Regions from separate parts of the Pseudomonas sp. Hz4 genome, predicted to be linked through region 4. Evidence: predicted binding sites of a transcription regulator. Region 4 holds the regulator's gene; each other region holds the start of a gene.
What was found. Region 4 encodes FliA, which starts transcription of late flagellar genes. Its sites were predicted from a motif close to CTAAAGTTTNNNNNNNNNNNGCCGNTAA; they were not measured.
Positions count from the first base shown of each region.

Region 1: ACYZTR_RS18830 (methyl-accepting chemotaxis protein) is a predicted target of FliA. The motif match lies at 3,031-3,058, and genes of this name have one in related genera.
Region 2: motA (flagellar motor stator protein MotA) is a predicted target of FliA. The motif match lies at 2,359-2,386, and genes of this name have one in related genera.
Region 3: ACYZTR_RS07650 (methyl-accepting chemotaxis protein) is a predicted target of FliA. The motif match lies at 4,116-4,143, and genes of this name have one in related genera.

Region 1 covers NZ_CM142719.1:4,124,132-4,129,987, forward strand. Annotated here, with positions in the region: gene acnA (aconitate hydratase AcnA) at 33-2,774, shown strand; partial or broken gene ACYZTR_RS18825 (CPBP family intramembrane glutamate endopeptidase) at 2,902-2,985, shown strand; gene ACYZTR_RS18830 (methyl-accepting chemotaxis protein) at 3,089-4,654, shown strand; gene ACYZTR_RS18835 (alpha/beta family hydrolase) at 4,695-5,372, opposite strand; gene ccoN (cytochrome-c oxidase, cbb3-type subunit I) at 5,482-5,856, shown strand, end outside.
Region 2 covers NZ_CM142719.1:778,521-784,376, reverse strand. Annotated here, with positions in the region: gene ACYZTR_RS03500 (hypothetical protein) at 1-200, opposite strand, end outside; gene motB (flagellar motor protein MotB) at 407-1,435, opposite strand; gene motA (flagellar motor stator protein MotA) at 1,439-2,290, opposite strand; gene ACYZTR_RS03485 (HDOD domain-containing protein) at 2,457-3,992, shown strand; gene ACYZTR_RS03480 (rhodanese-like domain-containing protein) at 4,035-4,850, shown strand; gene asd (archaetidylserine decarboxylase) at 4,869-5,729, shown strand; gene ACYZTR_RS03470 (molecular chaperone) at 5,846-5,856, shown strand, end outside.
Region 3 covers NZ_CM142719.1:1,714,166-1,720,021, reverse strand. Annotated here, with positions in the region: gene ACYZTR_RS07670 (antibiotic biosynthesis monooxygenase family protein) at 1-39, shown strand, start outside; gene ACYZTR_RS07665 (DUF2025 family protein) at 168-494, opposite strand; gene ACYZTR_RS07660 (glycerophosphodiester phosphodiesterase) at 728-1,855, shown strand; gene ACYZTR_RS07655 (PepSY domain-containing protein) at 1,950-2,255, shown strand; gene ACYZTR_RS07650 (methyl-accepting chemotaxis protein) at 2,380-4,005, opposite strand; gene ACYZTR_RS07645 (transporter) at 4,275-5,297, shown strand; gene ACYZTR_RS07640 (hypothetical protein) at 5,451-5,645, shown strand; gene ACYZTR_RS07635 (LysR family transcriptional regulator) at 5,648-5,856, opposite strand, start outside.
Region 4 covers NZ_CM142719.1:4,432,232-4,438,087, forward strand. Annotated here, with positions in the region: gene ACYZTR_RS20205 (chemotaxis protein CheA) at 1-1,617, opposite strand, end outside; gene ACYZTR_RS20210 (protein phosphatase CheZ) at 1,648-2,436, opposite strand; gene ACYZTR_RS20215 (chemotaxis response regulator CheY) at 2,459-2,830, opposite strand; gene fliA (RNA polymerase sigma factor FliA) at 2,998-3,738, opposite strand; gene fleN (flagellar synthesis regulator FleN) at 3,735-4,565, opposite strand; gene flhF (flagellar biosynthesis protein FlhF) at 4,682-5,856, opposite strand, start outside.

The DNA.
Region 1 (5,856 bases), 310 kb from region 4:
CGTAGCCGTGCGGACCCAAAGGAGTTATTTCAATGCCGTCCCTCGATAGCCTGAAAACCCTTAAAACCTTACAAATCGACGACAAGACCTATCACTACTTCAGCTTGCCGGATGCCGCCAAAAGCCTGGGCGACCTCGACAAGCTGCCCATGTCGTTGAAAGTGCTGCTGGAAAACCTGCTGCGCTGGGAAGATGAAAAAACCGTCACCGGCGCCGACCTTCGGGCGATTGCCGCCTGGCTCAAAGAGCGTCGCTCCGACCGCGAAATCCAGTACCGCCCGGCGCGGGTATTGATGCAAGACTTTACCGGCGTGCCTGCCGTGGTCGACCTCGCCGCCATGCGCGCCGCGATGGCCAAGGCCGGCGGCGACCCGCAACGAATCAATCCGCTCTCCCCCGTGGATCTGGTGATCGACCACTCAGTGATGGTCGACAAATTCGGCAGTTCAAGCGCCTTCGAACAGAACGTCGACATCGAAATGCAGCGCAACGGTGAACGTTATGCCTTCCTGCGCTGGGGCCAAAGCGCCTTCGACAACTTCAGCGTGGTGCCGCCGGGCACCGGGATCTGCCACCAGGTGAACCTGGAATACCTGGGGCGCACGGTCTGGACCAAGGACGAGGACGGCCGCACGTATGCCTTCCCGGACACCCTGGTCGGTACCGACTCCCACACCACCATGATCAATGGCCTCGGCGTACTCGGCTGGGGTGTCGGCGGGATCGAAGCGGAAGCGGCGATGCTGGGCCAACCGGTGTCGATGCTGATCCCGGAAGTGATTGGCTTCAAACTCACCGGCAAGCTCAAGGAAGGCATCACCGCCACTGACCTGGTGCTGACCGTCACCCAGATGCTGCGCAAGAAAGGCGTGGTCGGCAAGTTCGTCGAGTTCTACGGCGACGGCCTCGCCGACCTGCCGCTGGCCGACCGTGCAACCATCGCCAACATGGCCCCGGAATACGGCGCCACCTGCGGCTTCTTCCCGGTGGACGACATCACCCTGGACTATCTGCGTTTATCCGGTCGCCCCAGCGAAACCGTGAAACTGGTCGAGGCCTACAGCAAAGCTCAGGGCCTGTGGCGTCTGCCCGGCCAGGAACCGGTGTTCACCGACAGCCTGGCGCTGGACATGGGCAGCGTCGAGGCCAGCCTTGCCGGGCCGAAACGCCCCCAGGACCGAGTATCGCTGCCGAATGTCGCGCAAGCGTTCAGTGACTTCATCGAACTGCAATTCAAACCCACCAGCAAGGAAGAAGGTCGCCTGGAAAGTGAGGGCGGCGGTGGTGTCGCGGTGGGTAATGCGGATTTGGTCGGCGAAGCGGATTACAGCGATGAAGGTCAGACCTATCGATTGAAAAACGGTGCGGTAGTGATCGCCGCGATCACCTCCTGCACCAACACTTCCAACCCAAGTGTGATGATGGCCGCCGGCCTGGTGGCGAAGAAGGCCGTGGAGAAAGGCCTCAAGCGCAAACCGTGGGTCAAGAGTTCGTTGGCCCCCGGCTCGAAAGTGGTCACCGACTACTACAAGGCTGCCGGCCTGACCCAGTACCTTGATGAACTGGGTTTTGCCCTGGTCGGCTACGGCTGCACCACGTGTATCGGCAACTCCGGGCCCTTGCCGGAGCCCATCGAAAAAGCCATTCAGGCCGCCGACCTGACCGTCGCCTCGGTGCTGTCGGGCAACCGCAACTTCGAAGGTCGCGTGCATCCTCTGGTGAAAACCAACTGGCTGGCCTCCCCACCGCTGGTCGTTGCTTACGCGCTGGCCGGCACAGTGCGCACCGACATCAGTAGCGAACCTTTAGGTACCGACAAAGAGGGCAATCTGGTTTATCTGCGGGACATCTGGCCGAGCACCCAAGAGATCGCCGACGCGGTGAATCAGGTCAACACCGCGATGTTCCACAAGGAATACGCCGAAGTGTTTGCCGGCGATGAGCAATGGCAGGCGATTGAAGTGCCGCAAGCGGCGACCTATGTCTGGCAGGACGATTCGACTTACATCCAGCACCCGCCATTTTTCGATGACATCGGCGGCCCGCCGCCGGTGGTCAAAGACGTAGCGGGTGCCAAGGTTCTCGCGTTGCTCGGCGACTCGGTGACGACCGACCACATTTCCCCGGCCGGTAACATCAAGACTGACAGCCCGGCGGGCCAGTACCTGCGCGAGAAAGGCGTGGAACCTCGGGATTTCAACTCCTACGGCTCCCGGCGCGGCAACCATGAAGTGATGATGCGCGGTACGTTTGCCAACATCCGCATCCGTAACGAGATGCTCAGCGGCGAAGAAGGCGGCAATACGATCTACATTCCCACCGGAGAGAAAATACCGATCTACGACGCGGCCATGCGTTATCAAGCCTCGGGCACGCCGCTGGTGGTGATTGCCGGGCAAGAATACGGCACCGGTTCGAGTCGCGATTGGGCGGCCAAGGGCACCAATTTGCTGGGAGTCAAAGCGGTCATTGCGGAAAGTTTCGAACGAATTCACCGCTCCAATCTGGTGGGCATGGGCGTGTTGCCGTTGCAGTTCAAGCTGGATCAAAACCGCAAGAGCCTGAACCTGACCGGCAAGGAAACGCTGGATATTCTGGGTTTGACAGGCATCGAGCTGACACCGCGGATGAACCTGACGCTGGTGATCACCCGTGAAGACGGCAGCCGCGAGAAAATCGAGGTGCTGTGCCGGATCGATACCCTTAACGAGGTGGAGTACTTCAAGTCGGGGGGGATTTTGCATTACGTGTTGCGGCAGTTGATTGCGTCGTAACAGCTTGCTGACACAGACACCGCCTTCGGGCGGTGTTTTTGTTTGTGTGCTGTTTATAATCGCCGCCCTCGCAACATCCACTGATCTGCGGCCGACTCGGCTGGTGGGCCGGGATCTCTGTCGTGCTGGGTTGGCGGCCGCCATCGCCACCCATTTCGGCTTGAACCTGCTGCACTTCGGCCTGCTCACCTATCCGATGCTCTCCGGCTGAAGCAATGGCCGTTTTGCGACGTGCTGCTGATTACTGAAAAATAATTTCAACTAATTCCTGACAGCGCCGACAACCACTGAAAGCCTTGCGGATTGAAAAAGCCATGCGTAACAACCAACCCACCACACAACGCGAACGGACCTTCCCGGCTCAGCAACGGTTAATTTCCACCACCGATGCCAAGGGCGTGATCACCTACTGCAACGACGCGTTCGTCGAAATCAGCGGTTACTCCCGTGAGGAACTGATCCGTGCACCGCATAACCTGGTCCGTCACCCTGACGTCCCGGCCGCGGTGTTCGCGCACATGTGGGGCACACTGAAACAAGGCTTGCCATGGATGGGCATCGTCAAAAATCGCTGCAAAACCGGCGATCACTACTGGGTTAACGCCTACGTCACACCGGTTTTCGACGGCAACCAAGTGATCGGTTACGAGTCGGTGCGGATCAAACCCACCGCCGAACAGATCCGCCGTGCCGAAGCACTCTACCAACGCATCAACCAGGGCAAGTCGGCGATTCCTGCAACAGACAAATGGCTGCCGGTGCTGCAGGACTGGCTGCCGTTCATTCTGGTCAGCCAACTGAGCTTCATGATCGGTGCGTCGCTCAACTCCCAATGGGGTTTTGCGTTGGCCGCCGGTCTCTCCGTGCCATTGGGCTTGCTGGGTTTGAGCTGGCAGCAGCGCGGCCTCAAGCGTCTGCTGCAACTGGCCGGGCAGTCGACCTCCGACCCGCTGATCGCGCAGATGTACACCGACAGTCGCGGCGCTCAAGCACGTCTGGAGATGTCGATCCTCAGCCAGGAAGCGCGCCTGAAAACTTGCCTGACCCGTCTGCAGGACACCGCCGAGCACCTGACCGAACAAGCGAAACAGTCCGACACCCTGGCGCACAACAGCTCCACCGGCCTGGAACGTCAGCGCGTCGAAACCGAGCAAGTGGCCACCGCCGTCAATCAGATGGCCGCCACCACTCAAGAAGTCGCCAGCCATGTGCAGCGCACTGCCGACGCCACCCAGGAAGCCAATCGCCTGACCGGTCGCGGCCGCGACATCGCCGGGGAAACCCGCGAAGCCATTCAGCGTCTGTCGGTGGTGGTCGGTGAAACCGGTATGACCGTGACTCAACTGGCCAAGGACAGCGACGAAATCGGTGGCGTGGTCGATGTGATCAAAGGCATCGCCGACCAGACCAACCTGCTGGCCTTGAACGCCGCCATCGAAGCGGCCCGTGCCGGTGAGATGGGGCGTGGGTTTGCGGTGGTTGCCGACGAAGTCCGTCAACTGGCGCAACGCACCAGCGAATCCACCGGGCAGATCCACGCGCTGATCGCCAAGCTCCAGCAAACCGCCAGCACTGCAGTTCAAACCATGGAAGCCGGGCATCGCCAGGCAGAAGAAGGTGTGGCGCGGGTACTGGAAGCGGACCAGGCGCTGGTGGGCATCAGCGAAGCGGTGGCCAACATCACCGACATGACCACCCAGATCGCCGCGGCTACCGAAGAACAAAGCGCTGTCGCCGAAGAAATCAGCCGCAACATCAGCAACATCTCACAACTGGCGGATAAGACGTCGGAACAGGCTCAACACTCGGCGTTGTTGAGTGAAGAGCTGACGAAGACGGCGAATACTCAGTATTCGTTGGTGGCTCGGTTTAACCGCTGATCGTCCTGATCGTTCCCACGCTCCGCGTGGGAACGATCGCTTAACCAAGGAAATCAGCTACCTTTTGCGCCGCAGCTTCCAAATGCTGCTCATGCGTAAACCCCGAAGCCTTCAACGGCTTCAAGTCATGATCCCCCGCGACCAGCCAAAACACTTCGATACTCGGCGCCAACTTATAGCCCTCGACCGACTCACGATTGCCCAACGCGTCCCGCTCACCCTGCACAACCAACGTCGGCGTCTTGAGCGCGGCCAAATGCTCGACCCGAGGTTTCTCCGGTTTTCCCACCGCATAAAACGGATAACCCAGACACACCAACCCATCCGCTCCCAACTCATCGGCCAGCAAACTCGCCATCCGCCCGCCCATGGACTTGCCGCCAATGGCCAGACGTCCGGCGACATGGCGTCGCACCACGGCATACACCTCACGCCAGCACTCGAGCAGTTTCGGCGCCGGATTCGGTGGGCGTTTGCCGCCATCAATGCGCCGTTGCGCCATGTACGGAAACTCGAAACGCAGCACGTTGACCCCAGATGCAGCAAGGCGCGCAACCATGTCGTTCATCCAACCGCTGTCCATCGGTGCACCGGCACCGTGAGCCAGAATCAGCGTCGTCGATGACGGCGCCGAGGCGGCGTCCCACAGCCAGCCATGTTCCGCCACACACTGCGCCCATTGATCCCCGTCAATACTGGCCTTGTGCTCTTTGTCCATGCTTGCCTCGCTTTTAGTCTGCCTATAACTCCAGGCGAAGGGAGCGTCTGCCGTGCGGCTTACTCGCAAAGGCAGGCCTTCACTTCGGCTGAACCGTGGATGGGGAACCATGAACACTTCTATCAGTACCGCCTACAACTACAAGGTGGTCCGCCAATTCGCCATTATGACGGTGGTGTGGGGCATCGTCGGCATGGGGCTCGGGGTTTTTCTCGCGGCCCAATTGGTCTGGCCTGAACTCAACTTCAATCTGCCGTGGACCAGCTTCGGGCGCCTGCGCCCGTTGCACACCAACGCGGTGATCTTCGCGTTCGGCGGTTGCGCCTTGTTCGCCAGTTCGTTCTATTCGGTGCAGCGCACCTGCCAAACACAGCTGTTCGCGCCGAAAATCGCCGCGTTCTGCTTCTGGGGCTGGCAAGTGGTGATCCTGCTGGCGGCCATCAGCTTGCCGCTGGGTTACACCAGCTCCAAGGAATACGCCGAG
Region 2 (5,856 bases), 2.3 Mb from region 4:
TGCGCAGCATTGGCGAAATGCTCCAGATCATGACCTTCGGCATCCTTCACGCACAGACAAGTGACGCTGTTGAGCAGATTGCGTGCGGCCTTGATTCGGTGAACGGCGGTTTCAAGAAGATCGGAAGCGCGGGCTTCGGTGTCGATGTACAACGTCGGGTCGACGCTGAAGTTACCTTGGAGCGGGTGGTACTTAGCCATGGGTCAAAACTCCGGATAATTTCGAGAGGTTTCATCTTTGTTTCGACCGGCTAAGATCGGTCACCACGTTGGCGACAACGGCGGAACTATAGGCAAATGCTTGCACGACGGAAAACCCCAGCGCGAAATTTCAGATCGTTCCTACAGCCATCACCTACGCACAGTAGATACAAAAAAGCCGACATCGCTGTCGGCTTTTTTGTGGGTTACTGCTTCGGTGGCTCACCCGGCTTCGGTGCCGGATTGTCGAAGAGGTTCAAGCGCTCGCGAAGTTCATGCGCCGGCAACGGTTCTTTATCCGCCGGCAACGCGTTCGGGTCGGCTGGTGTGGCGGGCACTTCGCCCGGGCCACCCTGCCCTTGCGACGGCTCTGGAGCCGGTTCCGCACCTTGCGAACCTTCGATGGCGCGCTGGGCTTTCTTGGTCAGCACCACGATGTCGATACGGCGATTGACCGGATTGAACGGGTTCTCGCGATCGAACAACGCCGACGAGGCATAACCGACGACCCGCGCCACCTGCGCATCCGGATAGCTGCCGGCGATCAGCGCACGACGTGCAGCGTTGGCACGGTTGGCCGAGAGCTCCCAGTTACCAAAGTCACCGGTGCCCGTGTACGGCTTGGCATCGGTGTGGCCGCTGATGCTGATCTTGTTCGGCACCGCTTTAATGGTGTCAGCCATGGCCAGCAGAATGTCTTCGAAATACGGTTTCAGACGAGCACTGCCAGAGTCGAACATCGGACGGTTTTCGGCGTCCACGATCTGGATGCGCAAGCCGTCCGGCGTGATCTCGAACAGGATCTGGTCTTTGAATTTCTTGAGTTGCGGGTTCTCTTCGACTTTGTTCTGCAGTTCTTGCAGCAACAGCTCGAGACGTTCCTTCTCGACCTGCTCGGCCATGCCTTCAACCTGCTCGGTGTCGATAGTCACCTTGTCTGGCTGCGGCTGAGATTTCACCTCGGGGTTGAGGGTGTTCTCCGGCGCCAGGGTCGGCGAGCCGCCCAGGTCGATGATGTACGGCGTGCCGCTTTCCGAGAAGCCGACCGGGTCCTTGAAGTAACCGGCGATGGCGATTTTCTGTTCGGGTGTTGCGGTGGACAGCAGCCACAGCACCAGGAAGAACGCCATCATCGCCGTCGCGAAGTCCGCGAAGGCGATTTTCCAGGCGCCCCCGTGATGCCCGCCGGCGATGCGCTTGACGCGCTTGATGATTATCGGCTGGTTATTTTCCATGGCTTAGCGACCGCGAACCGCTTGTTCCAGCTCAGCAAAGCTAGGACGGTGCGCCGGGTACAGAACCTTGCGGCCGAACTCTACAGCCAGCGACGGCGGCATGCCGGAAGCGGAAGCGACCAGCGAGGCCTTGATGGCTTCGTAGACGTTAAGTTCTTCCTTGGCATCGTGGCCCAGGGAAGTGGCCAATGGGCCGAAGAAGCCGTACGCCGCGAGAATACCGAAGAAGGTACCGACCAGGGCTGCACCCACGTGTAAACCGATGGATTTCTGGTCGCCTTCGCCGAGGGAGGCCATGGTCACCACGATACCGAGTACCGCCGCGACAATACCGAAACCTGGCATGGCGTCGGCAATGCCGTTCACCGCGTGGGACGGATGCTCGAGGTCTTCCTTGAGGCTGTAAAGTTCCATGTCGAACAGGCCTTCAAGCTCATGGGGAGCCATGTTGCCGGAGGACATAATGCGCAGGTAATCGCAGATGAACGCGGTCATGCGTTCATCTTTGAGCACGGCCGGGTACTTGGCGAAGATCGGGCTCGCGGAGGCATCTTCGATGTCGCCTTCGATGGCCATCATGCCTTCGCGCCGGCTCTTGTTGAGGATCTCGTAGATCAGGCCCAGCACTTCCAGATAGAACGTGTGGTTGAAGCGCGAGCTGAACATGCCCAAGGACTTCTTGAGCACGTGCATGGTCATGTAACCGGGGTTGGCCTGCAGGAATGCACCGAGGGCCGCACCACCAATAATCAACACCTCGAAGGGCTGAATCAGGGCGGCAATTTTGCCATGGGAGAGCACGTATCCGCCGAGCACGCTCGCGAATACGACGATGATGCCGATTATTTTAGCCATAGGTAGGAGAGCACTTACTGAGTCGGGTTCAAGGTCATATTCGGAAGTTAAAAAATCTCTTCTTCTACTTATCGGCAAAACTGCGCCAGACTATAGCCAGTTCAGGCGAAAAGCCAATTTGGCCCGCTCCGGGCATAGGTAATGCAGACGATGATCGCCTCCAACCATGGCTAACGAAACGAATCCAATTCCAAAACCGACCACTCTCGAAGGCTGGGTCAAGCTTCTCGATGGCGTGCGCCTGCCCGTTCCGCAAGCCAGTCATGACTGTGTTTGCAAGGCCATCGCCAACAGTCGCAGCTCCCTGCGCGATATCGCCGAACTGATGCAGGACAGCCCGGCGCTGGCGCTGAGTGTGATTCGCGAAGCCAATCGCCACACCCATGGCAGCATGACCGAGCCCGCGGAAAACCTTGAGGTGGCGATCAATCGCCTCGGTTTGAAGCGCACCGAAGAACTGCTCGCCCGCCTGCCCGCCGAATCTCAGTCGGACATCCCGGTTGCCCTGCGTCAGTTGCAACTGATCAGCCAGCACGCGACTCAACAGGCCAACGGTTTTTTCGCCAGTCGCCTGGCCCGACTGTGGCAGGACATTCACTGGGGCAGCCTGCTGTTTCTCTCGCCGCTGTGGCCGATGGCGTTGACCCATCCGCAGCTGCTCGAAGAGTGGGAGCTGCGGGTCATCCATAAAGGTGAATCGGCGGGCAAAGTCGAGAAGCAATTGTTCGGCGCACGCCTGCTGGAAATCTGTCTGGCGCTCGTGGACATCTGGCGCCTGCCGATTTGGGTGCAGCAGGGTTATCGGCTGTTGCTCAACGAGCAGCGTGAGCTGGTGAAAGTGCTGCGCATCGCTCGCGACAGCGATCACCCATTGCGCCAGCAGAACCGCCTCGATGACGATCCGACCCTGCGCCGCTGGCTCAATCAACCGGCCAATACGGTGCTGCTGGCCAACGGACTGGCGCTGTCGGCACAACACGCCTGGGACAGCCCTCACAGTGAACGCTGGCAGTACCTGACCAGCCTGTACCTGCAAATGCCGATGGACGAAGTGCAGCAGCAGTTGCACCAACAGGCCGCCAACAGCGCCCGCCATCACGCTATGCCAGACCTTTGGCACCCGGCCGTGTCACTGATCTGGCCATGGGGCGTAAACCGCATCCACGCCGGTTTGCTGCCGGCCCCGGCGCCGACCGCCGAAGACCTGGCGAAGTGGCGCAGACAATGTGCCGAGTTGCTGGTCGATCCCAGCCGCTTCACCAATGCCATTCACTTGACCACCTCTGCCCGGGACGCTTTGGTTGCGTGCGGCATGCGTCGGGTGATGATCCTGATGGCCGACCGCACTCACGCCAATCTGCGGGTGCACCAAACGGCCGGGTTGCCAAAAGAAGCGGCCGGCCTGAATTTCGGGGTGAGCCACAGCACTGTGCTGCAACGCCTGCTCTCGCAACAGGCCCAAGTGCGACTGACACCGGACAACAATGCGCAATTTTCGGCGCTGTTGCCGGCCAGCCTGCGCTCACAGTTCGGTGGCGAACACCTGCTGCTACGCTCACTGGTCAATAACGGCCGGGTCATCATGATTGTTGTGGCGGATCAGGGCGGCGGGCCGTTCTCGGAAATCACCGTGCAAGCCTTCGGCAAAACCGCGCAGTGCATCGAAAAGGCACTGCACAGCTTTAGCCTGCGCGGCAAATGACGCTGCGCTACAATCCTCCCCTTTGTGCTCTGGAGACCTCACATGTCTGACTTCTCTGGCTTGGCGCTGGTCATCGAGCCGAGCGACTTGCTCGCCCGTCTCGACGCCCGCGAACTGATTCTGGTGGACCTGACCAGCAGCGCCCGCTATGCCGAAGGGCATATCCCCGGTGCGCGTTTTGTCGATCCGAAACGCACGCAACTCGGTCAGGCGCCTGCGCCGGGACTGATGCCGCCGCAAGCGGCACTCGAAGCGTTGTTTGGCGAACTGGGCCACAACAAGGACGCGGTCTACGTGGTCTATGACGACGAGGGCGGTGGCTGGGCCGGTCGCTTTATCTGGCTTCTGGATGTCATCGGCCACAGCCACTACCACTATGTCGATGGCGGCCTGCATGCCTGGCTGGCAGAAGGCTCGCCCATGTCGATCCAGATCCCGGCTCCGGTCGGCGGCCCGGTTGCATTGACCCTGCACGACGAACCCACTGCCACCCGCGAATACCTGCAAAGCCGACTCGGTGCCGCCGACCTGGCGATCTGGGACGCACGCGGGCCGCTGGAGTACTCCGGCGAGAAAGTCCTGGCGGCCAAGGCCGGGCACATTCCCGGCGCGGTGAATTTCGAATGGACCGCGGGCATGGATCAGTCGCGCCACCTGCGCATCCGCACCGACATGCCGCAGATCCTGGAAAAACTCGGGATCAGCAAAGACAAAGAAGTGATTACCCACTGCCAGACTCACCATCGTTCTGGCTTCACCTATCTGGTGGCTAAATCCCTCGGTTATCCGCGGGTCAAAGGCTACGCTGGCTCCTGGGGCGAATGGGGCAACCATCCCGATACGCCCGTAGAGAATTAAGGTTTTTAAGGACAGTTAATGAATAAGCGTTTGTTTATCCTCAGCCAATACCTGCTGCCCCATCACTTGCTCTCGCGACTGGCCGGCTGCATTGCCGAATGCCGCGTGCGCTGGTTCAAGAATGCCTTCACCGCCTGGTTCGCCAAGCGTTATCAGGTGGACATGTCGCAGGCGCTGGTCGAAGACCTGACCGCCTACGAGCACTTCAATGCGTTCTTCACTCGCGCCTTGAAGGACGGCGCCCGCCCGCTGGACGAGACGCCAGGCGCGATCCTCAGCCCGGCCGACGGCGCGGTCAGCCAACTCGGCCCGATCGAACACGGTCGCGTGTTCCAGGCCAAGGGCCACAGCTTCAGTGTGCTGGAATTGCTGGGCGGCGACGCCGCCAACGCAGCGCCGTTCATGGGCGGTGATTTCGCCACCATTTACCTGTCGCCGAAGGACTACCACCGCGTGCACATGCCGCTGGCCGGCACCCTGCGCGAGATGGTCTACATTCCGGGCCGGATCTTCTCGGTCAACCAGACCACCGCCGAAAACGTCCCGGAACTGTTCGCCCGCAACGAGCGTGTGGCGTGCATTTTCGACACCGAACGCGGACCGATGGCCGTGGTGCTGGTGGGTGCAATGATCGTGGCGTCGATCGAAACCGTTTGGGCCGGGCTGGTCACGCCGCCAAAACGCGAGCTGAAAACATTCCGCTACGACGAAGCTGCCCGTGCGCCAATCCATTTGGAGAAAGGTGCAGAGCTGGGTCGATTCAAACTGGGTTCGACCGCTGTCGTGTTGTTCGGGCCTGACCAAGTGAAGTGGGCTGAAGAACTGGCGGCCGGTTCGCCGGTGCAGATGGGCCAGGGCATGGGCCTGCCAAAAGCCTGATTTTCTGATTTGCCCCCTCGACCGGGTTCGAGGGGGCAGACCACACCCCTCCCTTAGTTATAACTGCTACAGTCGGATCATTCACTGCCCATCTACTGGTTGGAGTTTTCCACGGCATGAATGAGAC
Region 3 (5,856 bases), 2.7 Mb from region 4:
GTGTGCAAGGTTGAGCGGGCGTATGCGTTCAAGCAGTAAATGCTGCGGCGTTCTTCAGGCCGTCTTCGCGAGCAAGCCCGCTCCCACACTGAATCTGCGTCGAACAGAGATCAAATAATGTGGGAGCGGGCTTGCTCGCGAAGAGGCCCGCACAGCCACCACAAAACTCAGCTCTGCACCAGACTGCGAACCGCCGAAATCTCCGGCACTTCCCGCCGATTCATATACACCCGCAACGGTTCGGTGATGTTGATCCGGTCATCGATATTCTGATCCAGCAACAACTGAATCAACTCACGCTTGAGCGTCATGGCCTGCCCGAAACCCGAGGCCCAGACGAATTCACTGGTAGGAATAATGCCGTCATCCGCCACGTCCATACCGAACGAGTCTTCGCTGAAACGAACGATGTAGTGGCCAGTCTTGCGATTGAGGCCGACGAAGCCTTTGAGTTGGTCGGCGGCCTGGCAGATGAGCTCGGAAGTGATGCGCATGATAAACCTCACAAAAGGTCGTAATGGACCGGTGATCGATGGTTTACACGCAGGGCAAGCGAATGGATTTCCCTCTGCCGGGGAAATTGCCGGGGCCAAGAGTACTGCAAAGAACCGCACAAAAGCGCGGAAAAAATCAGCTTTAAACACGTTTATGTCGGCCTGGCGATAGCGCAAGCGGCGCTCAGTTGTTAAAAGAGACGTCTTTGTAAATCTGCGAAAGGACCTCGACCATGCCTGCTACCTTCACCAAGAGCGCCCTGTTGCTGAGTCTGATGCTGGGCCTCGGCCAGGCACAGGCCGCCAGCGAGCCAAGCCCCACTGCACTGGCAACCCGCACGGGCATCCCGCATCCGGCAGTGATCGCCCACCGTGGCGCGTCTTTCGATGCACCGGAATCCACCGCCGCCGCCTACAAACTGGCCCGTGATCTGGGTGCCGACTACCTGGAAATGGACGTGCAACGCAGCAAGGATGGCGTGCTCTTCGCCCTGCACGACGACAACCTGCAACGCACCACCGACGTCGCCAGCAAATTCCCTGAGCGCAAGGACCGCCCGGCCAACGAGTTCACCCTCGCCGAGCTGAAAACCCTCGATGCCGGCAGCTGGTTCAACACCGCCTACCCGGATCGCGCCCGTCCTTCGTACGCCGGCCTGAAAATCCTGACCCTCGATGAAATCATCGATATCGCCCAAGGCAACCCGCTGCACAAGCCGGGCCTGTACATCGAAACCAAAGAGCCGAAGCAATTTCCCGGCATTGAGCGCGACCTCAAGGAGAAACTCCACGATCGCGGCTGGCTGAGCCCGGCCGGTTCGAAACTGGCGAAGAGCAATCTGGCGGTTGGCCAAGGCAAAGGCAAAGTTGTGCTGCAAACTTTCGAGAAGAGCAGCCTCGAACTGCTCGAGAAGGAAATGCCGAAAGTGCCGAAAATCCTCCTGCTGTGGGTCGGCGAAGGCAGCATCGAGCCGAAATCCAAGGTGACGTTTGCTGAATCCGGCGACAAAGACAAAGCCATCTATTACGCCAAACAACAACCGAAAGACAAAGCCGAATTCCAGCAATGGGTCGAGTACGCAAAAGCCCAGGGCGCGATCGGCACCGGCCCTTCTGCGGCGCTGACCAAGGGTGGCGATCAGAGCTACTCGGACCTGGTGCAACCGTGGATGAACCAGTACACCCACGACCAAGGTTTGCTGGTGCACGTCTACTCCATCGACGATGCCGTGGATTACCAGAAAGTCATGGACGCCGGCGTCGACGGCATCTTCACCAACCGCGCCAGCGAACTGCTCAAGTTCTACAAACGCCCGGCGGCTGGCAGTGTTGCGCAGTTGTTGCAGAACAACGGTTATTGAACAAGCCGAGAAGCTCCCGAAGGAATTAAGGGTGAATTAAGTTGCGCAAGCTAACCTGATCCCACTTAAACAGAACACCCAAGGATAGAACCTCATGAAAACCCTGACTGCCCTGTTCACCGCTGCTGCCCTGACCCTCACCGCTGGCCTGGCCCAGGCTGATGTTCGCGTCGACCAGATCCCTGAGCTGGTCAAGAGCGGCAAGATCAAGCCTTTGGAAGAGATGAACCAGGCCGCATTGAAATTGCACCCGGGTGCGACCATCACCGACACGGACTTGGACAACCACTTCAATAACTATGAGTACGAAGTGGAACTGAAAACCGCTGACGGCAAAGAATTTGACGTGGACTTCGATGCAACCACCGGCAAAGTACTGAGCGACAAACAAGACACCTGATGCATAAACACCAAGCCGTATGCTCTTCGGATCGTGCGGCTTTTTTGCATGTCGATTCAGACAATCAAGTCGTTCATCGCCGTGCTCGACTGTGACCGACTCGGTAAATACACAGCCTTTCCCGTTACGCGCTTAAACGCGCCGTCACTTCATTCAACTGCCCCGACAACCCATGCAGGTTGTGGCTGGCCGCTTCGGTGCGCTGCACGTTGTCCAGGTTGGTACTGGCGATGCTGGTGATTTCGGTCAGGTTGCGCGAGATGTCTTCGGCCACCGAGGTCTGCTCTTCGGCGGCGGTAGCGATCTGGCGGTTCATGTCGCGGATGGCTTCCACCGCATGGGTGATGCGCTCCAGCATGGCGCCGGCCTGGGTCACTTGCTCGACGCTTTCTTCACTGCGCGACTGACCGCTTTCAATGGCCTGGGCCGCATCCACCGCACCGGTTTGCACGGTTTGGATGATCTGGTTGATTTCGATGATCGACGCCGCCGTGCGCTGGGCCAGGCTGCGCACTTCATCGGCCACCACGGCGAAACCGCGCCCTGCTTCGCCGGCACGGGCCGCTTCGATGGCTGCGTTGAGCGCCAGCAGATTGGTCTGCTCGGCGATGCCGCGAATCACTTCCAATACCTTGCCGATGCGCCCGCTGTCGGTTTCCAGACGACGGATGACCATGGCGGTGTTGGCGATTTCGCCACGCATTTGGGTGATGGTGTGAATGGTGCCCTGCATGACTTTTTCGCCCTGCTGAGCGGACTGGTCGGCATCGTCGGCTGCACGTGCGGCATCGGCGGCGTGACGCGCGACTTCTTGCGCGGTGGCGGACATTTCGTTCATCGCCGTGGCCACCTGATCAGTACGGTTGAACTGCTCGTTGGTGCCGCTGGCCATCAGGGTGGCGATGGAATTCAGTTCACCGCTGGCGCTGTCCAGATCCGAGGCACTGCGCTGCAAACGGCTGAAGGTTTCGGCGAGGAAATCGCGCAGGGTGTTGGCCGCTACCGCCAACTTGCCCAACTCATCCTGTCGGCTGCTGGCCACGCGTTCGGCAAACTTGCCCTGGCTGAGTTGCGCCACGTACTCGATCAATTTGCGAATCGGTTCCACCAGGTTGCGGTTGACCAGCCACAGGCTCAACAGGCCGATCAGCAGACCCGAGGCGAGCATCACAATGGTCCCCAGCAACACGGTGCGATCGGCGTCGGCGCTGATCAGCTTCGATTGCTCGACACCCTGCTTGCGCATTTCGCTGACCAACTCGCTCATCTGATCGCTGGTGGCACGGTCCACACCTTTGACCGCCGTGTCGCCAGCCGTTGGGTCGGCACCTGCCGCCACATAGGCGTCACGACCTTTTTGATAAGCCGTACCCAACAGGCGATGTTCGTCCCGCAGGCGTTCGATGCGAGTTTTGAGTTGCGGGTCAATGCCCTTTTGCCCGGCCAATTCACCGAGGATGCCCTGCACATCGCGCTGACGCTCCTCGAATTGCTTCCAGTATTTGTCCAGGTCCGCAGGCTGCTTGCCGCGCAGCAGAACGTTTTTCCACTCCTGAACCTGAACCTTGAATTGCAGGTTGGCTTCATCGATCAATTGCGAAGTGTGCAGCGGGCCTTCGATCAGATTCGCGTAGTTCTGAACACCGCTGGACAGAAAGTGAAAGCAGGCCAGGGCGATCAGCAACATGGCCAACAGGCTGCCGCTCAACAAGGCAAGGATTTGTGCTCTCAGGGATTTTTGCAAAAACATCGAGTGATCTCATGACAGGGATAAGGCACGCCCGGCAGGCGTGCAAGGTGTCCGGACATCCCTGTCAGCGACGCTGGCCCAAGACCGCACCGCGAATTTCAACATCAACATCATCGGCGTGCCAGAGCCTTTCTTTAACGCTTCCGACCGCCGGTAGAGTGAATTTTCAGCGCCAAGAGACTGTCACAAAACGGTCAAAAACCCTTGCAATGATGCGGTTCAAGTGAACCTGTGAAACCCGCGTCAGGCGCCTCCCCTTGCGAGCCCTCATGAACCACAGCATCGACCAAAGCCATCGCGACCCGGACCTGTTCGGTCTGCTGTACGGTTTCAGTTTTCGCCCCGGTGCGCGCGGCCGGGAGATCGATTCGGCCAAGGCGTTGCAATGCCTGCAACAGCCCGGCGACAGCGACGAATTTCTCTGGTTGCACCTGAACCTCGCCCACGCCGCCTGCGAGCGCTGGATGAAGAGCCATCTGGAATTGCCGGACGAGTTTTTCGAAGCGCTGCATGAGGGCTCACGTTCGACGCGCATCGAGCATGTGGATTCGGCGTTGCTGGCGGTGGTCAACGACGTGGTGTTCAACCTCAGCAGCATGGTTTCCTCGGATGTCTCGACGCTGTGGGTCTGCGCCCGCAGTCGGCTGATCATCAGCGCACGCCTGCAACCGCTGCACTCGGTAGACAAGTTGCGCTCGTCGGTGAAGGCCGGTGAGTGCTTTCGCTCGCCGCTGGAATTGCTGGTGCACTTGCTGCGCGATCAGGGCGAAGTGCTGACCCAGATCGTGCGCAAGACCAGCCTCAGCGTCGATCAGATCGAAGATGAGTTGCTGTCCTCAAGGTTGTCGACCAACCGGGCTGAGCTGGGTGCCAACCGTCGGGTGCTGGTGCGCCTGCAACGCTTGTTGGCGCTGGAACCGGGCTCGTTGCTGCGCCTGCTCAATCGCCCACCGCAGTGGTTGCAGAAGGAAGACGTCAAGGAGCTGCGCAAGTCCACCGAGGAGTTCGCGCTGATCATCAACGACCTCACAGCGCTGGGCGAACGGATCAAACTGTTGCAGGAAGAAATCGCCGCCAACCTCAACGAACAGAGCAACCGCACACTGTTCACCCTGACCGTGGTGACGGTGCTGGCGCTGCCGATCAACATCATCGCCGGGTTCTTTGGCATGAACGTCGGTGGCGTGCCGCTTTCCGGTGATCCGGAGGGGTTCTGGATTCTGGTGGCATTGGTCGCGACGTTTACCGTGATCGCCGGGCGTTGGGCGTTTCGTAAGCGCCAGGATTATTGAGCCGCCCCCATTGATCATTCCCACGCTCCGCGTGGGAATGCTGCCCCGGACGCTCTACGTCCAGCGTTGACGCAGAGCGTCAATGGATGCATTCCCACGCAGAGCGTGGGAACGATCATGGGCGACATTCCTCCCTCCTCAGGATTGTCCGTCATGGCGACTCCTTCCTTCCCCGCCGCCCAAGCGCCTGCCAGTAGTGCCAAACCGCATCTCGACAAGAAACCCAGCCTGTTGACCACCGTGATTTTCTTCGCGGTGCTGGGCAGTGGACTGTTGTTCACGTCTTACAGCCCGGCAGCAATTCTGTTGTCGGGCAGTTTGTATTGGTTGTTCACCCAGCTGTCCTAAGGTCAGGTGGTTGACTGGATCACCTGCCCTAACCAATCCATGAAGGCCCTGACCCGCAACGGCAAATGCCGTTGCCGGGCATAGAGCAGCGAGACCTCCATGGAGGGCGCATTGAATGGCGCCAGCACCGCCACCAACTCGCCACTGAGCAGGTGGGGCTGCATGCCCATCAGCGGCGCCTGAATCAAACCAAAGCCGCCCAGACACGCCG
Region 4 (5,856 bases):
ATCCTTGTCCATCAAACCTTTTTTCACCGCGATAGCGCGCAAAACATCGGCGTCCATGCCCTTACCGTCATCAGAGATGGACAGCAGGATATGGTCGCCTTCCTGTTCAGCGGACAGGATCACCTTGCCGCTGCGAGGCTTGCCCATCGCTTCGCGCTCGGCCGGCTCTTCGATACCGTGGTCAACCGAGTTGCGCACCAAGTGGACCAGCGGGTCGGCCAGGGCCTCGACGAGGTTCTTGTCGAGGTCGGTTTCTTCGCCGACCAGTTCCAGGTTGATCTCTTTCTTGAGCTGGCGAGCCAGGTCGCGAACCAGACGCGGGAAGCGTCCGAAGACCTTCTTGATTGGTTGCATCCGGGTCTTCATGACCGCGGTTTGCAGGTCGGCCGTGACCACGTCGAGGTTCGACACCGCCTTGGACATGGCTTCGTCGCCGCTGTTGAGGCCCAGACGGACCAAGCGGTTACGCACCAGCACCAACTCGCCAACCATGTTCATGATTTCGTCGAGACGCGCGGTATCGACCCGCACGGTGGTCTCGGCTTCGCTGGCCGGTTTTTCCGCCGGTGGCGCGGCCGGGGCACGAGCCGGAGCCGGTGCAGCAGCAACAGGCTTCGGCGCTTCGGCTTTAGGCTCGGGCGCTTTGGCGACGGGTTTCGGTGCAACAGCCTTGGCAACCGGGGCTGCAACCGAAGCGCTGGCGCCCGACGCGTTTCCGACTTCAGTGAACTTGCCTTTGCCGTGCAATTCGTCGAGCAGCGATTCGAACTCGTGATCGGAAATCAGATCGCTGCCAGCCGCTTTGGCGGTGGGTGCGGCCGGGACAGGAGCCGCAGCAATGGCCGATTCCAGCGCATCAACGGCAAAGTTGCCCTTGCCGTGCAGCTGATCGAGCAGTGCTTCGAACTCGTCGTCGGTGATATCGGAGCTGTCGCCTGCCGCTTTCGGGGCAGCCGGTGCGGCTGGCGCCGGGGCTACCGCATCGACGGCGAACTGGCCTTTGCCGTGCAACTGATCGAGCAACGACTCGAACTCGGCATCGGTGATTTCGTCGCTGGCAGCGGCATTACTCGCTGGCAGTGGAGCCGCCGCCGGGGCCTCGGCCTGCGCCTTGACGGCGTTCAACGAGTCCAGCAGTTGTTCGAATTCGTTATCGGTGATGTCGCCCGACTCACTGTCAGCAGCCGGTGTTTCGACCCCTTCGGCAACCGGTGCGGCTTCTTCGGTTTTCGGCTCGGCCAGACGGGCCAGAGCTGCCAGCAATTCAGGCGTGGCAGCCGTGATCGGGCTGCGTTCGCGGACTTCGGTGAACATGCCGTTCACCGCATCCAGCGCTTCGAGAACCACGTCCATCAGTTCCGAGTCGACGCGTCGTTCACCCTTGCGCAGGATGTCGAACACGTTCTCGGCGATGTGACAGCACTCCACCAACTCATTGAGCTGGAGGAAGCCGGCGCCCCCTTTTACAGTGTGAAAACCGCGAAAAATTGCATTGAGCAAGTCCGCATCATCGGGTCGGCTTTCAAGCTCGACCAGCTGTTCGGACAGTTGCTCTAGAATCTCGCCGGCCTCAACCAGGAAATCCTGAAGGATCTCTTCATCGGCGCCGAAGCTCATGTGTATGGGTGCTCCTACAGGTCTAAAAACCTAAAATCCAAGACTGGATAGCAAATCGTCCACATCGTCCTGACCGGACACAACGTCTTCTCTTTTATCGGCATGAATCTGCGGACCTTCACCCTGAGAGAGATGTTTTTGCGGATCTTTTTCAGCCAGCATCGCTTCACGGTCATGTTCGATGCCCGCAAAGCGGTCCACCTGACTGGCCATGAGCACGAGCTTGAGCAGGTTGCTTTCAACTTCGGTGACCAATTGGGTCACACGCTTGATCACCTGACCGGTGAGGTCCTGGTAATCCTGAGCGAGCAGAATGTCGTTGAGGTTGCTCGACACAACGCGATTGTCTTCGCTGCTGCGTGTCAGGAAACCGTCGACTCGCCGGGCCAGTTCGCGGAACTCTTCAGCCCCGACTTCGCGACGCATGAACCGTCCCCAGTCGGTGCTCAAGGCCTGCGCTTCATGGCTCAGGCCGTTGACCAGCGGCGTGGCGTTTTCCACCAGGTCCATGGTGCGGTTGGCCGCGGCCTCGGTCAGCTTGACCACATAGCCCAGACGCTCGGTGGCGTCCGTGATCTGTGACACTTCCTCGGCTTGCGGCATGTTCGGGTCAATCTGGAAATTGACGATCGCACTATGCAGCTCGCGAGTGAGCTTGCCCACTTCTTGATACAGGCCGCGGTCACGGGTCTGGTTGAGCTCATGGATCAGTTGCACGGCGTCGCCGAACCTGCCTTTTTCAAGACTTTCGACCAGTTCGACAGCGTGTTTTTTCAGGGTCGACTCGAAATCGCCCTGTGAAGATTCGTTATGCTCCATAGCTCCCCCGTGGCGCAGTTTCTCAACCGATGCGTTCGAAAATCTTTTCGATTTTTTCTTTCAACGCCTGGGCCGTAAAGGGTTTGACCACATAGCCGTTAACACCGGCCTGGGCTGCCTCGATGATCTGCTCGCGCTTGGCTTCAGCGGTCACCATCAGCACCGGCAGATGCTTGAGCTTTTCATCGGCACGCACATGGCGCAGCAAATCGATACCGGTCATGCCAGGCATGTTCCAGTCCGTTACCAGAAAGTCGATGCTCCCGCTGTTGAGCACCGGAATGGCAGTGGTGCCATCATCGGCCTCGACCGTGTTGGTGAACCCAAGGTCACGCAACAGGTTTTTTATGATCCGCCGCATCGTAGAGAAGTCATCAACGATGAGGATTTTCATGTTCTTGTTCAATTCGACCTCCAAGCAGTCTTAAACGCGCCCAGCACCTGGACGCGCCATTTCAATCAATCCGGCAAAGCACTCAATGACTGTCTGGAGCACAACAGATCGGGACCCGTGCGGTTCAACACCCCACCAGCCGCGTTCGCAGTGTCCCCACACTGCCTTCAGCGCGCTCGCCACTCCCCCAAACGCCCCCGCAAACGGGCCGCGCACTGGCTGTGTAACTGGCTGACCCGCGATTCGCTGACCCCCAGGACTTCACCGATTTCCTTGAGATTCAACTCTTCGTCGTAGTACAGCGCCAACACCAGTCGCTCACGCTCCGGCAAATTGGCAATCGCGTCCGCCAGTGCCATCTGGAAGCGTTCATCTTCCAGATCGCGCGACGGCTCCAGATGAGCACTGGCGCCATCCTCGTGCAGCCCTTCGTGTTCGCCGTCCTGCAACAGATCGTCGAAACTGAATAACCGGCTGCCCAGGGTGTCGTTCAAAATCCCGTAATAATCGTCGAGACTCAATTGGAGTTCGGCCGCAACCTCGTGATCTTTAGCGTCACGACCGGTTTTAGCTTCAATCGAGCGAATGGCGTCGCTGACCATCCGGGTATTGCGGTGGACCGAACGTGGCGCCCAGTCCCCCTTGCGTACTTCATCGAGCATCGCGCCGCGGATTCGTATGCCCGCGTACGTCTCGAAACTCGCGCCTTTGCTGGCGTCGTATTTGGTCGACACTTCAAGCAGGCCAATCATCCCGGCCTGGATCAGGTCTTCGACCTGGACACTGGCCGGCAGACGCGCCAGCAAGTGGTAAGCGATGCGTTTAACCAGTGGCGCGTAACGCTCGATCAGCTCGTACTGCGCGTCACGTGCCGACTTCTTGTAGAGGTTGTAGCCGCTGGCTGTCATAGCACCGGTCCTGCCGTTTGTTGCACGAGGCGCTCGACGAAAAACTCCAGGTGCCCACGCGGGTTGGCAGGCAACGGCCAGGTATCGACCTTCTGTGCAATGGCCTTGAACGCCAGGGAGCACTTGGAACGCGGGAAGGCTTCATAGACGGCGCGCTGCTTCTGCACAGCTTTGCGCACGCTTTCGTCGTAAGGCACCGCGCCGACGTATTGTAAGGCGACGTCGAGGAAGCGATCTGTGACCTTGGTCAACTTGGCGAACAGGTTGCGACCTTCCTGCGGGCTCTGAGCCATGTTGGCCAGGACGCGGAAGCGGTTCATGCCGTAATCGCGGTTTAGCAGTTTGATCAGTGCGTAGGCATCAGTGATCGAGGTCGGTTCGTCGCAGACCACCAGCAAGACTTCTTGCGCTGCGCGAACGAAACTGACTACCGAGTCACCAATGCCCGCAGCGGTGTCGATCACTAATACGTCGAGATTGTCGCCGATATCGCTGAACGCCTGGATCAGGCCGGCGTGTTGGGCCGGGCTCAGATGAACCATGCTTTGAGTGCCGGACGCGGCCGGGACGATGCGGATGCCGCCAGGGCCCTGCAACAGAACATCGCGCAGCTCACAGCGGCCTTCGATCACATCGGCCAACGTACGTTTGGGTGTCAGTCCCAGCAGGACGTCAACGTTCGCCAGCCCCAGATCGGCGTCCAGCAGCATGACGCGCCGGCCGAGCTCAGCTAGAGCCAGGGACAAGTTCACTGACACGTTAGTTTTCCCGACGCCACCTTTGCCGCCGGTCACCGCGATCACCTGTACGGGATGCATGCTGCCCATGAATTTTCTTTACCTTGTCTTACTTAGACGGAGGCCACATTACTGGCTGCGCGTTCACAAAATGAACAATGCATGGCAGACCATCGATGTAGGTACAAAAACGGTTCATTAATACCTCAGCCGACCTGCTTGGTCGGGCTGTGGTAAATATCAGCGAACATGTCAGCCATGGCTTCTTCGCTGGGTTCTTCTTGCATTTGCACGCTGACGGCGCGACTGACTAACTGATGACGACGCGGTAGATGCAAATCATCCGGAATCCGCGGGCCATCGGTCAGGTAGGCCACCGGCAATTCATGACTGATGGCCAGGCTCAACACCTCGCCCAGACTTGCCGTTTCATCCAGTTTAGTCAGGATGCAGCCAGCGAGGCCGCAGCGTTTGTAACTGTGATAAGCGGCCGTTAGAACCTGTTTCTGGCTGGTGGTTGCCAACACCAGATAATTCTTCGATTTGATCCCACGACCGGCCAGGCTTTCGAGCTGCATGCGCAGTGCCGGATCGCTGGCCTGGAGGCCCGCGGTATCGATCAGCACCACGCGTTTGCGCAGCAAGGGCTCCAGCGCCTGCACCAGCGACTGACCCGGGTCGACGTGAGTCACCGACACATTGAGGATCCGGCCAAGGGTCTTGAGCTGCTCCTGAGCACCAATACGGTAGCTGTCCATGCTCACCAACGCGATATTCTGCGCGCCGTACTTGAGCACGTAGCGGGCGGCGAGCTTGGCCAGCGTGGTGGTCTTGCCCATGCCGGCAGGGCCGACCATGGCAATCACACCGCCCTCTTCCAGCGGCTCGATTTCCGGTGTGGCGATCATCCGCGCCAGGTGCGCCAGCAACATGCGCCAGGCCTGACGAGGTTCTTCAATATCAGTAATCAGGGCCAGTAAATCGCGCGACAACGGGCCGGACAAGCCGATGCGTTGCAGGCGACGCCACAGATTGGCCTGGGCCGGACGGCTGCCTTGCAGCTGATTCCAGGCCAGGGAGCCGAGCTGCACTTCCATCAGTTCGCGCAAACTGTTGAGTTCGAAACGCATCGAGTCGAACGCACGCGGGTCAACGCCACCGGAGGCTGGCGCAGCGGCCGGTGCAGGCCGACGGGGTTCGGCGTAAGTCGGTTCGATCAGCGGCTCGGCGGCGGTCAGTGGCAGGCCGGCGAACAACTGGCGATTGGTGCTCTTGTCGCTCTCGCCTTCGCCTCGCAGGCTCAGTTCGGCCTGGGCGGTAACGATCCGCGACTGGGTCTTGCGCAACTCGTCTTCGAGCTCCATGTTCGGAACGCGCGGGG